Regions from separate parts of the Clostridium sp. LIBA-8841 genome, predicted to be linked through region 1. Evidence: predicted binding sites of a transcription regulator. Region 1 holds the regulator's gene; the other holds the start of a gene.
The links. The regulator LexA, encoded in region 1, represses DNA repair genes until DNA is damaged. The targets are predictions, from matches to a motif close to CNAACANNTGTTNG.
Positions count from the first base shown of each region.

Region 1 (7,453 bases):
TTAAAATACAAATATGAATTTCTTAAAATACCCCTAATTTATAACTTCGCTAAATATACATTTAGCGAAGTTATTGCGTTTTTTAAGTAAATATGCTACAATATAGTCATATCAAGGCTTTGAAAGGATTTTAGACTATGAATAATAAACAAAATCAATTCGAAAATTTTCAATACTCACAGGAAATCAAAGAATTACTCAATATAAATTTAAGTAATGATGATTTAACTAATCTAGATCATATATATAACTATTACGATTCTCAAAATATTCAACGTGACTACGAAGATTTAATTGAAGATATTTATATTTTAATCTTTAAAAGAAATCTAAGTAATACAGAATTGGCAGATATATATAAGATTAATCAAAGAATAATAAAAAGATGGATAAAAGAACTTGGGATGGACAAGCTCTTAGAGGTAGAAAAGGACATCAATTCTGTTGAAAAATCAAATTTTAAAAATGAATTAAACGATGAATCATACAAAAATAAAAATCTTAAATTTGATTTTTTAGAGAAATCGAGATATCCAAAACGAGTTATGGAGTTCCTAAATTACCTAGAAAATGTAAAAGGTAAATCTTTGAATACAATAAAAGGATACTCTGTTGATTTAGGATTATTTTTTAAATTTTTAAAAGTATATAAAGGTTTAGAAAATAATATTGAATTAGAAAAAATCGAAGAAGTTGAAATTTCTGAGTTAAGTGATAATTTTATAAAAGACATAACCTTATCTGATATATATGCATTTTTGGCTTTTTTAGAAAAGGTAAGAAATAATAGCGCTTATGCAAGAGCAAGAAAGGTTGCTACATTAAAGTCTTTCTTTAAGTTTTTAAATTCAAAAATAAAAATAATAGATGAAAATCCAACTGTAGAACTAGAATCACCTAAAATAAATAAAAGACACCCAGTTTATTTGACTTTAGATCAAAGTATAACTGTATTGAATTCGATGGATCAAACAAATAAAAACTATCATAGAGATTACTGCATACTTACTTTATTTTTGAACTGCGGAATGAGATTATCTGAGCTTTGTAACATACAAATAGAAAAAATAAAAGGAGATACCTTAACTATCATAGGTAAAGGTAACAAAGAAAGAACTGTATATTTAAATGAGGCTTCGATTTCTGCTATAGATAGTTATTTAAAAAACAGAAATGATTCAAAAGCTACGGAAGAAGCTAAAAAATATCTATTTTTATCTAGTAAATATAGACCTATAAATAAAAGAAGTGTTGAAATGTTAGTTAAAAAACATATAGAAAATGCAGGGTTTAAAGATCAAAAATATACCCCTCATAAACTTAGACACACAGCTGCTACGCTAATGTATAAGTATGGAAATGTAGATATAAGAAGCTTGCAGAATATCTTAGGGCACGAAAATATTTCTACCACTCAAATTTATACCCATGTAGATGATGAAACTCTAAGAAAAGCTGTTAACACTAACCCTTTAGCTAATATTAAATAGTTTAATTTGGTTAGATTTTATATCTAAAAATCTGAAATTATAAAGAAAATACGGGTATAGAACATATGTTCTATATCCGTATTTTTAGCACTTTTATCTATAAAACTACTCTTTTATTTTTAGTTTTCTAACGCCTGGGAATATTTCTTCTGTCATTTCTTCCATTGTTAAATCATCATTTAAATCTATGTCTTCAAGATATTCTATATGATCAAAAGCATCTTCGTATTCATCTTGCTTCGCTAAATACTCTTCCCAAGTTTCTGTTGTAAGTTCTTCTTCAACATTATCATCTATTTCTTCTTGCTCTTCTTCAGAAAGTTTCTTAAGAGCTTCTTCTATTTTTTTATTTTCCTCAACTTCTTTTGCTATATCAGCTATTTTTATAGCTTTTGTATCTACTCCTTGCATCTCTAAACAATCACCGCAATTGTCGCAAATTTTTCCGTTATATACATCACAATAATCATCGTTGTTAAATTCTTTTTTATCCATAAAGTCACCTCTTATTTTCAAAATCCATCTTTCCATTATAACAAATAAGTTAATTTTTATCAAATAAGACTCTTTTTATCCTTAAAAGTATATCTACTCTCTTTCTTTTTTATAGAAAATAGAAGTTAAATTTTCTCTTTTAAAAATCCTTTTATAATTTTATAGATATGAGAACATAAGTTTGCTATGTTGCTATTCATATGGTATAATATTACCAAAGAATCGTGAGGTGCAATTACTATGATAGTTAAGGAAAGTTCAGATAAACAAACTCAAATATATAATTTTTTAGTTGAATTTACAAAGTCAAAGGGGTATCCACCTTCAGTTAGGGAGATATGTCAAGCTGTTAGCTTGAAATCAACTTCAACTGTTCATGGACATTTAAAAAGATTGGAAAAAAAAGGATTAATATATAGGGATCCAACTAAACCGAGAGCTTTAGAAATAGTGGAATTATCTACTGAAGAAAAAGAGCTTATAGACATTCCTATTATAGGAAAAGTTACTGCTGGTATGCCTATTTTAGCTACAGAAAATATAGAAGATATGTTTCAAATTCCTATAAACTACGTTAAGCATAATAATGAATTATTTATTTTAAAAGTTACTGGAGACAGTATGATAGAATGTGGAATATTAGATGGTGATTTGGCAATAATAGAGCAAAAAAACATAGCTTCAAATGGTGATATAGTTGTGGCTTTAATAGAAAATGAAGCAACCATAAAAAGATTCTTTAAAGAAAATGGATTTATAAGGCTTCAACCAGAAAACAAAAATTATGAACCTATAATAGTTCCAGACTGTTCTGTTTTAGGTAAATTAGTAGGAATATATAGAGCGTATTAATAAAAAAAGAAAGCATCATTTGGTGCTTTCTTTTTTTATTTTAGGAGTTTAATTTGTTTTCTAAAACTTCTTTTTCGTGTTTTAAAGTTCTTATATCTAATTCTAAGCTCTTCTTTTCTAAATCTAACTTATTATCAAATGCCTCTCTAAGCTTCTTAGACTCTTTTTCCAACATTTTAGAGTATTTATCCTCTAATAGCTCTAATTCTTTCTTGTGGTCCTTTCTCATGGCTTCTATAAGCTTTCTATAAGATTCCATCTCTTCCTTATAAGAATTTTCTTTTTCTACATAGAAATCTATTCTTTCTTTAAAAGAGTTTTTTTCTAATTCTAAAGCTTTTATATGAGATTTTTGTTCTTTTATAGAATCTCTTTCCTCTTCTAACCTTCTTTTTAACTCTTCATTTTCCTCTTTTAAAGATTCTAAAGGTTTTAGAGATGCTATTTCTTCCTTGTTTTTTTCTATTAAATCATAGTTTCTAGATACTAATTGAGATAAAGTACTCTTATCCTTTTCTAATGCTTTAATAGTTTCTTTAAGTTCTTCAACTTCCTTTGTTTTAGCTCTAAGTTCTTCTTTTAAAGTCTTATCTCTTTCTATAAACTCTTCTTCTCTTTTTTGTAGTCTCTCTATGGTTACATCTTTTATGGAAAGTTTCTTTACAAACTCCTCTTCTGCTCTTTTCCCTGCATCCTCACTCATTTGAAGAGATGTTAAGAATAATTGATTTATCTTATTTAAATAATCTTGGAAAGATTCTATTTCTAATTTTCTTTCTATTAATGTTGATTTAGAATTCTCTAATTCGTATAAAGATATTAAAGCATCTAGACATTGTCCTTGGTTACCAAATTCATCAGATGCTATTTTTTTAAATTTATCGAAAGTTTCTTCAGTGACTCTGAAGCTTTTTACCTTTAATTCTTTGTTTCTACTCTCTTCCAAAACTATGTCCACCTTTCTCCTTGTAATACGTAATGTAATTGTATATTTGTAATACGTAATAATAACGCTGTATTAATTATACAATATTAAAGTAATTTATTCCATAAAAAAACACCTTAAGTTATAAAAACTTAAAGTGTTTAGAGTTAAAATCTTATTTAAAAATGTTGTTTAAAGCTATTAAGACACCGATTTTAGCGTGATCAAAAGTTAATCCACCTTGTAAATAAGCTATATAAGGCTCTCTTATAGGTGCATCTGCTGAAAGCTCTATAGAAGAACCTTGAATAAAGGCACCAGCTGCCATAATAACTTCATCTGCATATCCTGGCATAGCCCATGGTTCACATTCAACGAAAGAATCTATTGGTGATGCATATTGAACACCCTTACAGAATTTTATAAGCTTTTCTTTATCATTGAATTTTATAGCTTGAATTATATCACTTCTCTTATCTGTATATTTAGGAAGCACCTCAAAACCTGCAAGTTCCATTATTCTAGAACAGAATATAGCACCCTTTAAAGCTTCTATAGCAACATGAGGAGCTAAGAATAATCCTTGATAGAAGTCTTTCATTACTCCAAAAGTACATCCACACTCTGCTCCTATACCTGGTACAGTTAGTCTATAAGATGCTTGCTCTACATATTTTTCTTTTCCTACTATGTATCCACCAGTTGGAGCTATTCCTCCACCTATGTTTTTAATTAATGATCCTGCAATTAAATCAGCACCAACATCTGTAGGTTCTATTATATCTATGAACTCTCCATAACAGTTATCAACAAATACTATTAAATCTTCTCTTAATTCTTTTATCGCTTTTATAGCTTCTCCTAATTCTGTAACTTGGAAAGCATTTCTCCAACCATAACCAGTTGATCTTTGCATATGTATTAACTTTATTGAGTCATCTTCTTTAATCATCTCTAAAGCTTTTTCTATATCAATTTTTCCGTCAATAAGATCTACTTGCTTATAATTAACACCATATTCTTTTAATGATCCTATGTTTTCTTCTCCACTTATACCAATTACACTATGTAAAGTATCATATGGACTACCAGTAACAGCTAATATAGTATCTCCAGGTCTTAAGTTACCAAATAAAGCTGTTCCTAAAGCATGAGTTCCATTAACAAAGTGTGGTCTAACTAAAGCTTTTTCAGCATTAAAGATTCTTGCATAAACTAAATCTAAAGTATCTCTTCCAACATCTCCATATCCATAACCAGTTGAATTAGTGAAGTGGCTATCTGAAATTTTCTCTTCTTGGAAAGCTTTAAGAACTTTTAATTGATTAAATTCTCTTATTTCATCATATATTTTAAATTCATTTTCTACATCAATTATAGCTTGATTATAAAGCTTTAAAGTTTCATCTGTGAAACCGTATTGTTCTTTTAGTAATTCTATAGTTGCATTAAGCATTATTATACCCCCGCATTATTAAAATATCGTACATTTATAAATCTTATCATATAGAAAAAAAATAGGCAAACCAATAAAGGTTTACCTATTTTTTTCTATATATTTAATTATCAAAAACTTGTGCATTATTAAATAAAATAGGTTTAGCTGGTGATACTGTGCTTATAGCATGCTTATAAACAAGTTGTTGTTTTCCATCACTATCTAAAACTACTGTAAAACTATCGAACCCTTTAACAATACCCTTTAATTGAACCCCATTTACTAAAAAGATTGTTACATGTATTCTTTCCTTTCTTGCATTGTTTAAGAATATATCTTGTAGGTTATTGATTGACTTATTCATTCTATTGCCCTCCATAAATTTTAATCTAACTTAATTATAAACCTAAGCTTTTATTATGTCATTAATAATTTTATTAGAAATCTCTTCTTCTGAATCAAAGATATCCTTATCTATAAATATAGCCCTAGGATCCTTTCTAAACCATGTAAGTTGACGTTTAGCATAATTTCTGCTACCTTGCTTAATCATCTCTATACACGTCTCTAAAGATATTTTTCCATCAAGATAATATAAAACTTCCTTATACCCTATGCCTTTCATAGATTGCATATCATCAGTAAGCCCCATATCTTTAAGAGTTTTAACCTCTTCTAAAAGACCTTTTTCAAACATTATATCAACTCTTTTGTTTATTCTATCATAAAGCTTTGTTCTATCCATATTAAGTACATAATAATATATATTATATGGAGTTTCGTAAATACTATTCTTAGCTTTAAAAGATGAAAAAGGTTTCCCAGTTAACTTATAAGTTTCTAAAGCTCTAATAACTCTTTTTCTATTGTTAAAATGTATAGAATTATAACTTTCTAAATCAATATCTTTAAGCATTTCATGCAGATATTCATTACCATGCTCATCAGCTATTTTTTCAAGTTCTTCTCTATATTCTTCATCCTTATCACTTTCAGCAAAATTCATATTGCATATGATTGAATTTATATAAAGACCTGTTCCTCCTACTAATATAGGAAGTTTTTCTCTATTTTGAATATCTTTGATTTTCTCTGTAGCCAATTCTTTAAATTCAGCTACGCTAAACTCCTTACTAGGATCAACAAAATCTATTAGATAATGAGGAATTCCTCCCATTTCTTCTTTAGATATTTTAGCTGAGCCTATATCCATGTACTTATAGATTTGCATAGAGTCAACAGAGATTATTTCACCATTTAACTTCTTTGCTAGATCTACTGAAAGGTCACTTTTTCCTACGGCTGTTGGCCCAGCAATAATAAGTAAATCATTATTCATTTAAATTGTCTCTCTCCTTAAGTTATTCTTTTAAATTTCTTATCTAATTCATAACTAGTAAATTTAATTATAGTTGGACGCCCATGTGGACAATGGAAAGGATCCTTTATATATCTTAAATCCTCTATTAAGTTTTCCATTTCTAATAAAGATAAAATATCATTAGCTTTAACAGCTGCTCTACATGACATAGATGCTATCTTATTATATTTAACCTCTACAGTTTCTCCACTACCCATTTTCTTTAAATTATTTATCATTGATGTTATTAACTCTGTTGGGTTTAATCTATCTAAAAAGTATGGAACTTCTTCAATTCTTATAGAATTATCACCAAAATCACTTATTTTAAATCCAGCCTTTTCAAAAATCTCTTTATTTTCATCGTAATAAAGATAATCCTCAGTAGGTAAGGTTATTACTAAAGGAACCATTAGAGGTTGAATTTCAACTTTCTTTTTAGATATATCTGTAGAATATTTCTCAAAAAGAATTTTTTCATGAGCTGCATGCTGGTCTATTAGATATAAAATAGAATCATATTCAGCTAATATATAGGTTTTATTAAATTGACCTATAACTTTTAATCTAGGAAATTTAGCTTCTCTATAAACTATTTCTTTTTCCTTATTATCTTTATCATATTTATCAATTTCATTAGAATATTCTAAACTTTCTTTTGTTTCATTTTGTGATACAGAGGGATTAGTTGAAGTAATATGATTTTCACTTATCTTATCCCTAATTTCATTTTTAATAAGTATTGGTTCATAAGAAAAATCTTTTTTACTTATAGAAGATAAAGCATCCTTATCTTCTAAATGCTTATTTAAAACTTCTTCTTTTTCTTGTTTAAAAGAAAAATCCACTGGAATTTCAATTTCAGTTTTATTGACTTCATTATTTGAAGTTTT
Region 1 covers NZ_CM173488.1:1,966,715-1,974,167, reverse strand. The annotation lists gene AC2A4K_RS08680 (tyrosine recombinase XerC) at 546-1,490, shown strand; gene AC2A4K_RS08675 (hypothetical protein) at 1,596-1,985, opposite strand; gene lexA (transcriptional repressor LexA) at 2,226-2,837, shown strand; gene AC2A4K_RS08665 (V-type ATP synthase subunit I domain-containing protein) at 2,878-3,783, opposite strand; gene AC2A4K_RS08660 (methionine gamma-lyase family protein) at 3,938-5,218, opposite strand; gene hfq (RNA chaperone Hfq) at 5,322-5,564, opposite strand; gene miaA (tRNA (adenosine(37)-N6)-dimethylallyltransferase MiaA) at 5,607-6,539, opposite strand; gene mutL (DNA mismatch repair endonuclease MutL) at 6,557-7,453, opposite strand, start outside.

Region 2 (7,453 bases), 740 kb from region 1:
TTCTTTCTTCACCATCTATTTCGATGTCTGTGAATGCAGGAATACAAACTATATCTTTTCCACTTGGTGCTACAAAGCCTCTAGCTATAGCTATAGCTTTAACTGCTTGATTTATGGCACCTGCCCCTACTGCTTGTATCTCTACAGTATTTCTTTCTTTTATTATGGCTGCTAGTGCACCTGCTACTGAATTCGGATTTGATTTAGTTGATACCTTTAATACTTCCATTATATAAACCTCCTAGACATTTTTAGGATACGTTTACATTTAAATAGTTAACGTTTTCCCTTACATAATAATATTCTATATAAGTTTTCTAATTCCTTCTTGAACAAATGAAATTTTTAAAAGAATTTTAAAATATTTATTTTAAGCAATAATAAAACTCTACTGTAATTGTTGCAGTAGAGTTAATTAAAAAAATACATTTTGTAAACAAAATGTATTTTATATATTCATTTATTTAGCATAGTCAACTGCACGAGTCTCTCTTATTACATTTATCTTGATTTGACCTGGATACTCTAATTGTTCTTCTATCTTCTTAACAATATTTCTCGCCATCTCAATTGCCCCTGCATCATCAACTTGATCTGGTTTAACCATAATTCTAATTTCTCTTCCAGCTTGAATGGCATATGACTTTTCTACACCTTCATATGAAGTAGCTATTTCTTCTAATTTTTCTAATCTCTTAATGTAAGCTTCTAAAGTTTCCCTTCTTGCTCCTGGTCTAGCTGCTGATATAGCATCTGCCGCTTGAACAAGTATTGCTTCAAGAGTTTGCATTTCTTCATCACCATGGTGAGCTCCTATAGCATTGACTACAGCTGCTGACTCATGATATTTCTTTGCAAGTTCTCCACCAATAACGGCATGAGGACCCTCATATTCTTGATCAACTCCTTTACCTATATCATGTAAAAGACCTGCTCTTCTAGCTAGATTCACATCTAAACCTAATTCAGATGCCATTAATCCTGCTAAATATGAAACCTCTATTGAATGTTTTAAAACATTTTGACCATAACTTGTTCTGTACTTTAGTCTTCCTAGAAGCTTAATTATTTCTGGATGTAATCCATGAACACCAGTTTCGAAAGTTGCTTGTTCTCCCTCTTCCTTAATGTCATTTTCTACATCTTTAATAGCTCTTTCTACCATTTCTTCAATTCTAGCTGGATGAATTCTTCCATCTACAATTAATTTTTCTAAAGCTATTCTTGCAACTTCTCTTCTTATTGGATCGAAGCTTGAAAGAATAACAGCTTCTGGAGTATCATCTATTATTAAGTCAACTCCTGTTAATGTTTCTAAAGTTCTTATGTTTCTACCTTCTCTACCGATGATTCTTCCTTTCATCTCATCATTAGGTAAGGCAACAACATGAACTGTAGTCTCAGAAACATGGTCTGCCGCACATCTTTGAATAGCAGTAGTAATTATTTCCCTTGATTTTTTATCAGCTTCTTCTTTGGCCTTAGTCTCAAGTTCTTTAATCAGCATAGCTGATTCATGTTTTATTTCTTTTCTTACTTCATCTAATAATAATGTTCTTGCGTCTTCTCCTGAAAGATTTGATATTCTTTCAAGTTCAGCTCTTTGTTCACCGTATAAACTTTGCACACGTTCTTCAAGTTCTTGAATTTCTATAGATTTTTTGTTCATGCTATCTTCTCTTTTTTCAAGCATTTCACTCTTTTTATCTAATGACTCCTCCCTTTGGATAAGTCTTCTTTCAAACCTTTGAATCTCATTTCTTCTGTCACGAGTTTCTTTATCAAGATCTGCTCTTAGTTTGTGTACCTCTTCCTTTGCTTCTAATATGGCTTCTTTCTTTGTAGATTCAGCTGTTCTTTTAGCCTCCTCAAGAGTTGCACTCGCTTCTCTTTCTAAGCTTTCCACCTTATTTTTTGAAGCTTTTTGTATAAGAGTGTATTGAATAAACCCTACTACCCCTAATATTATTATTCCTATTAATACAAGTATTTCTACTCCCATATAAACACCTCCTCGCTTATTCTCTCTATAAAAAACATTTCGCGTAGAAAGGTGTCATACTATTCTCACTGTAATTTCTTGAATATGATAAACCAGTATTTGTTATTATTGTATAGTAATTTTATATTTATGTCAAGGTTAGCCCCTGCGTATATTATATGCTAAAAAACAAAAATTATTCTTATACTAATCCAGATATAATGGGCTTTTATAACTTTTTAACTTCCTTAAAATGTAGAAACTTTTAATTAATGTTAACATATTCATAACTACCTGAATTTTCATATTTTTAATAGTGTAAATTCATAAAATATGAAAAAAAAGATAAGGAAAAATCCTTATCTTTTTTTATTATTCTTCAATAGTTTCTTCTACCTTTACTGCTTCTACTGCTTTAGCTAAAGGTAAATCATACTTTTCTCTTATTTGATTTTCTATATCTAATGCAACTGATGGATTTTCTTTTAGATATTGCTTAGCATTTTCTCTACCTTGGCCTAGTCTTATATCTCCATATGAGAACCAAGCACCACTTTTTTGTACTATATTTTCTTTTACTCCAACATCTACTATGTTACCTTCTTTTGATATACCTTCATTATACATTATATCAAATTCAGCTTGCTTAAATGGAGGAGCAACCTTATTTTTAACAACCTTAACTCTTGTTCTGTTACCAGTTATTCCATCACCTTGTTTTATTGAATCAATTCTTCTTATATCCATTCTAACTGATGCGTAGAATTTTAAAGCTCTACCACCTGGTGTTGTTTCTGGATTTCCGAACATTACACCAACTTTTTCTCTTAATTGGTTTATGAATATTACTACACAGTTTGATTTATTTATTGTTCCTGTTAATTTTCTTAAAGCTTGAGACATTAATCTAGCTTGAAGTCCCACATGAGAGTCTCCCATTTCCCCTTCAATCTCAGCTCTTGGTACTAAGGCAGCAACTGAGTCAACAACTAAAACATCTATAGCTCCTGATCTAACTAAGGCTTCTGTTATCTCTAAGGCCTGTTCTCCTGTATCTGGTTGTGAAACAACCAAATCATCTATATTAACACCTAATCTTCTTGCGTAAACTGGGTCTAAAGCATGCTCAGCATCTATATACGCTGCTGCTCCCCCTATTTTTTGAGCCTCTGCCACTACATGTAGAGCCACTGTTGTTTTACCTGAACTCTCTGGTCCATATATCTCGATAATTCTTCCTTTTGGTACCCCACCAATTCCTAAGGCTATATCAAGATCTAAACATCCAGTTGAAACAGCATCCATTTGAGGAGCACCTTGCTCTCCAAGTTTCATTACTGATCCCTTTCCGAATTGTTTCTCTATTTGACCCATCGCCATCTCAATAGCTTTTAATTTATCTTTATCTATATTTGCCATACTTAACCTCCTTAAATAACCGAACATAAGTTCTATTATTATTATAATATATACAAAAAAAAAGTCAACATTAACATGAAGCTATAGAAAAAACTTCATGTTTTAATTATTGACTTTTTTTTAACTTTTAAACCCTTATTTATAAGTGTTTATAACCTTTTTATTTTTTATAAAGTAATCTATTCCAGAAATTATTGTTATTGCAACAGCTAAGTATAAGAATATATCGGGAACATATATAAAGAAGTTTCTTAAGAAACTATTTCCCACTACTAATTCTTTAATTCCTGGTGAATTAATTATGTTTACTTGTAATAATAAAAGCACTATAGCGATTATTTGTATTACAGTTTTGATTTTTCCCCACCAACTAGCAGCTATAACTTTACCCTCTGAAGCCGCTATAGTTCTTAAACCAGAAACAGCAAACTCTCTAGCTATTATTACAATTGCTGCCCATGCTGGAACTAGTTGTAATTCTACTAAAGATATTAAAGCTGCCGTCACTAATAACTTATCCGCTAAAGGGTCCATAAACTTACCGAAATTGGTTACTTGATTTCTTGATCTTGCTATATATCCATCTAGTTGATCTGTCACAGATGCTATTATGAATATAAGAGTTGCTATTATACTACCATAAGGTAAGTCTTGATAAGCTATAAATACTAAAAATACGGGAACTAAAACTATCCTAATCAAAGTTAATTTATTTGCAAGATTCATTGCATACAACTCCTACTAAATCATATTCTAAGGCCTTTTCAATTTTAACTTTACAGAATTGGTCCTTTTTAGCTCCATTTCCTTTTACATAAATACATCCATCTATATCTGGAGCCATTTCATAGCTTCTTCCTATATAGTACTCCCCATTAAATTTTTCAATAAGAACATTATATTTTCTATCAACCTTGCTCTTATTAATTTCTTCTGATACTTCTTTTTGAAGTAACATTATTTCTTCTTCTCTAGTCTTTTTAACTTCTTCATCTATTTGATCTTCCATTATAGCTGCTGGAGTTCCTTCTTCTCTTGAGTAAGTGAAAACCCCTACTTTATCTAATTTTATTGTTTCAATAAATTCTTTTAACTCATTGAAATCTTCTTCAGATTCTCCTGGGAACCCAACAATTAAAGAAGTTCTTAAAACTATATTAGGTATGCTTTCTCTTAAAGCATTAATCTTTTCTATTATTTCCTCTTTTGTTGTTTTTCTACCCATTCTCTTTAAAACATTATTGCTTATATGTTGTATAGGTAGATCAAGATAATTACAAACTTTATTATTTGATGCAATTTCCTGAATTAGTTCATCATATATAGCTTCTGGATAGCAATAAAGAACTCTTATCCATTCTATTCCTTCAATTTTAGCTAATTCTCTTAAAACTAAGTGAAGTCTCTTCTCGCCATATATATCTATACCATAATTAGTTGTATCCTGAGCTATTAATATTAACTCTTTTACTCCACTCTCAGCTAATTTTTTTGCTTCATCAATTATATTTTCTAAAGTTCTACTTCTAAACTTACCTCTTATTTTAGGAATAATACAATAAGTACAGAAGTTATTACATCCTTCTGCAATTCTTAAATATGCAGTTGTCTTATCAGTTGTTATCAATCTTAATCCTTCATTAATTGATATATCACTGTAATTTGTCGCTGTAACCTTCTTACTATTTCCATTTATAAAGTTCATTATGGCTTCATTTATTTTAGTATAATCATTAACACCTAACATTATATCTATTTCTGGCATTAATTCTAATAATTCATCACCATATCTTTGAGTTAAGCAGCCTGTAGCTATAAGTAACTTACAGTTGTGACTTGTTTTGTATTTTGCCATATCTAATATTGTGTTTATGGATTCTTGTTTAGCCTTTTCAATAAACCCACAAGTGTTTACTATTATTATGTCCGCTTCCTTTGGGTTATTTGTAAGTTCATACCCATTTTGAACCATACCAAGCATGATTTCTGAGTCTACTCTATTCTTATCACAACCTAAACTCACCATTCCTACCTTATATTTCGCCAAATCTACTTCCTCCTACGTTTAAATATATATTTCTTATTTTAAAACTCTTTTTAAAATTAAACAAGTTTTTATTTCATATTTTCTAATTCATCTTTGCTAATTAGGATTTGTCTTGGTTTACTTCCATCTCTTCCAGAAATAACGCCGCATTCTTCTAGTTCCTCTATTATCCTTGCCGCTCTATTAAATCCTATTCTTAATCTTCTTTGTAAATAAGAAGCCGATGCTTGCCCACTCTCAACTACTATTACTATAGCTTCATCTAAAAGCTCATCTCTATCTCCATCACCATTTCCTTCAGAAGCAACTGTGGCTGAATTTATATGTTCTAATATATCCTCTTCATATTGAGTATCTTTTTGTGATTCCTTTATAAAGGATACAACATGTTCAACTTCTTCTTCTGAAATAAATGCACCTTGAACCCTTTGAGGTTTAGATTCTCCTACTGGATAGAATAACATATCTCCTCTACCTAATAGCTTTTCTGCTCCTGCTGAGTCTAATATTGTTCTTGAGTCAATTTGGCTTGAAACTGCAAAGGATATTCTAGATGGTATATTAGCTTTAATTACCCCTGTAATTACATCTACAGATGGTCTTTGAGTAGCTATTACCAAATGCATACCAGCCGCTCTAGCCATTTGTGCTAATCTACATATATAATCTTCCACATCATGAGGGCATGCCATCATAAGGTCAGCAAGCTCATCTACAATTATAACTATATAAGGAAGCTTCTCAGGCACTTCTCCCTTAGAAAATAAAGCATTATATGATTCTATATTTCTTACTCCATTATCAGCAAAAAGCTTATATCTTCTAGTCATCTCATTTACAGCCCAGTTTAATGCAGCGGCTGCCTTCTTAGGCTCTGTAACAACTGGAATTAATAAATGTGGAATTCCATTATAAACATTTAATTCAACAACCTTAGGGTCTACCATTAAAAGTTTAACCTCATCTGGAGAATATTTATATAATATACTTACTATTAAAGTATTTATACATACACTCTTACCAGACCCAGTTGCTCCTGCAATAAGCACGTGAGGCATCTTACTTATATCTGTAACAACAGCCTTACCTGTAATGTCTTTTCCTAATGCACATGCCACCTTAAACTTATTATCTAAAAATTCTTTTGATTCTACAATTTCTCTAAAAAATACTGGTGTTTGTTCCTTATTAGGTACCTCAATACCTATAGCAGCCTTTCCTGGAATAGGTGCTTCTATTCTTACCCCTTTAGCTGCTAATCCTAAAGCTATATCATCAGATAGGTTAACTATTTTACTAACCTTTATCCCCGCCTTAGGTTGAAGCTCAAATCTAGTAACAGATGGTCCTTTTGTTACTTGAAGTATTTTAGCTTCTACTCCAAAACTCATAAGAGTTTCTTCTAACTTAGCTGCATTAGCTAATAATGCTTTTTTATCATCTTTATCTAATTCATTGTTATCATTAAAGTTTAATAAATCTGCATTTGGTGCAACATAACTAGCTCCTACCGGTGGATTTTTACTAGCTATATTATTTGATATTTCTTCTCCTATGGATTCTTCACTATTGTTATTATCTGAATTAAATCCTCTTTGTTCTATTATTGTATTATCTAAACTTAAGTCTCTAGGCATTTTAGACTCTTGCTTGAATTGATTTATCTTAATATCATTCTTTGCATTTTCTTTATCTTTAATATCATTTAATGATGAATTCTTCATAAAATCTAATATCTTTATTTTATTATTTTCTTCTGGATTATCCTCTTTTGAATTTTCCTTCTTAATTTCCTTATTATCTTCAGAAGAACCATCCTTTTTCTTTAAATTGATATAATCATCTTTCTCATACTTTTTATCAACAAGTTTAACTTTAGAAGCCTTTTCCTTAACACCACCAAAGAAATTTCTTATTGAAACTAAATTATAATCAAATATAAGCATTGAAGAGATAAGATATAGAGTTATAAAAATTACAAAAAGTCCTATTTTACCTACTAATTT
Region 2 covers NZ_CM173488.1:2,709,189-2,716,641, forward strand. The annotation lists gene AC2A4K_RS11730 (stage V sporulation protein S) at 1-229, opposite strand, end outside; gene rny (ribonuclease Y) at 461-2,002, opposite strand; gene recA (recombinase RecA) at 2,354-3,400, opposite strand; gene pgsA (CDP-diacylglycerol--glycerol-3-phosphate 3-phosphatidyltransferase) at 3,536-4,126, opposite strand; gene rimO (30S ribosomal protein S12 methylthiotransferase RimO) at 4,110-5,447, opposite strand; gene AC2A4K_RS11755 (FtsK/SpoIIIE family DNA translocase) at 5,516-7,453, opposite strand, start outside.
Region 2: the regulator LexA is predicted to act here: its motif matches at 3,421-3,434, upstream of recA (recombinase RecA).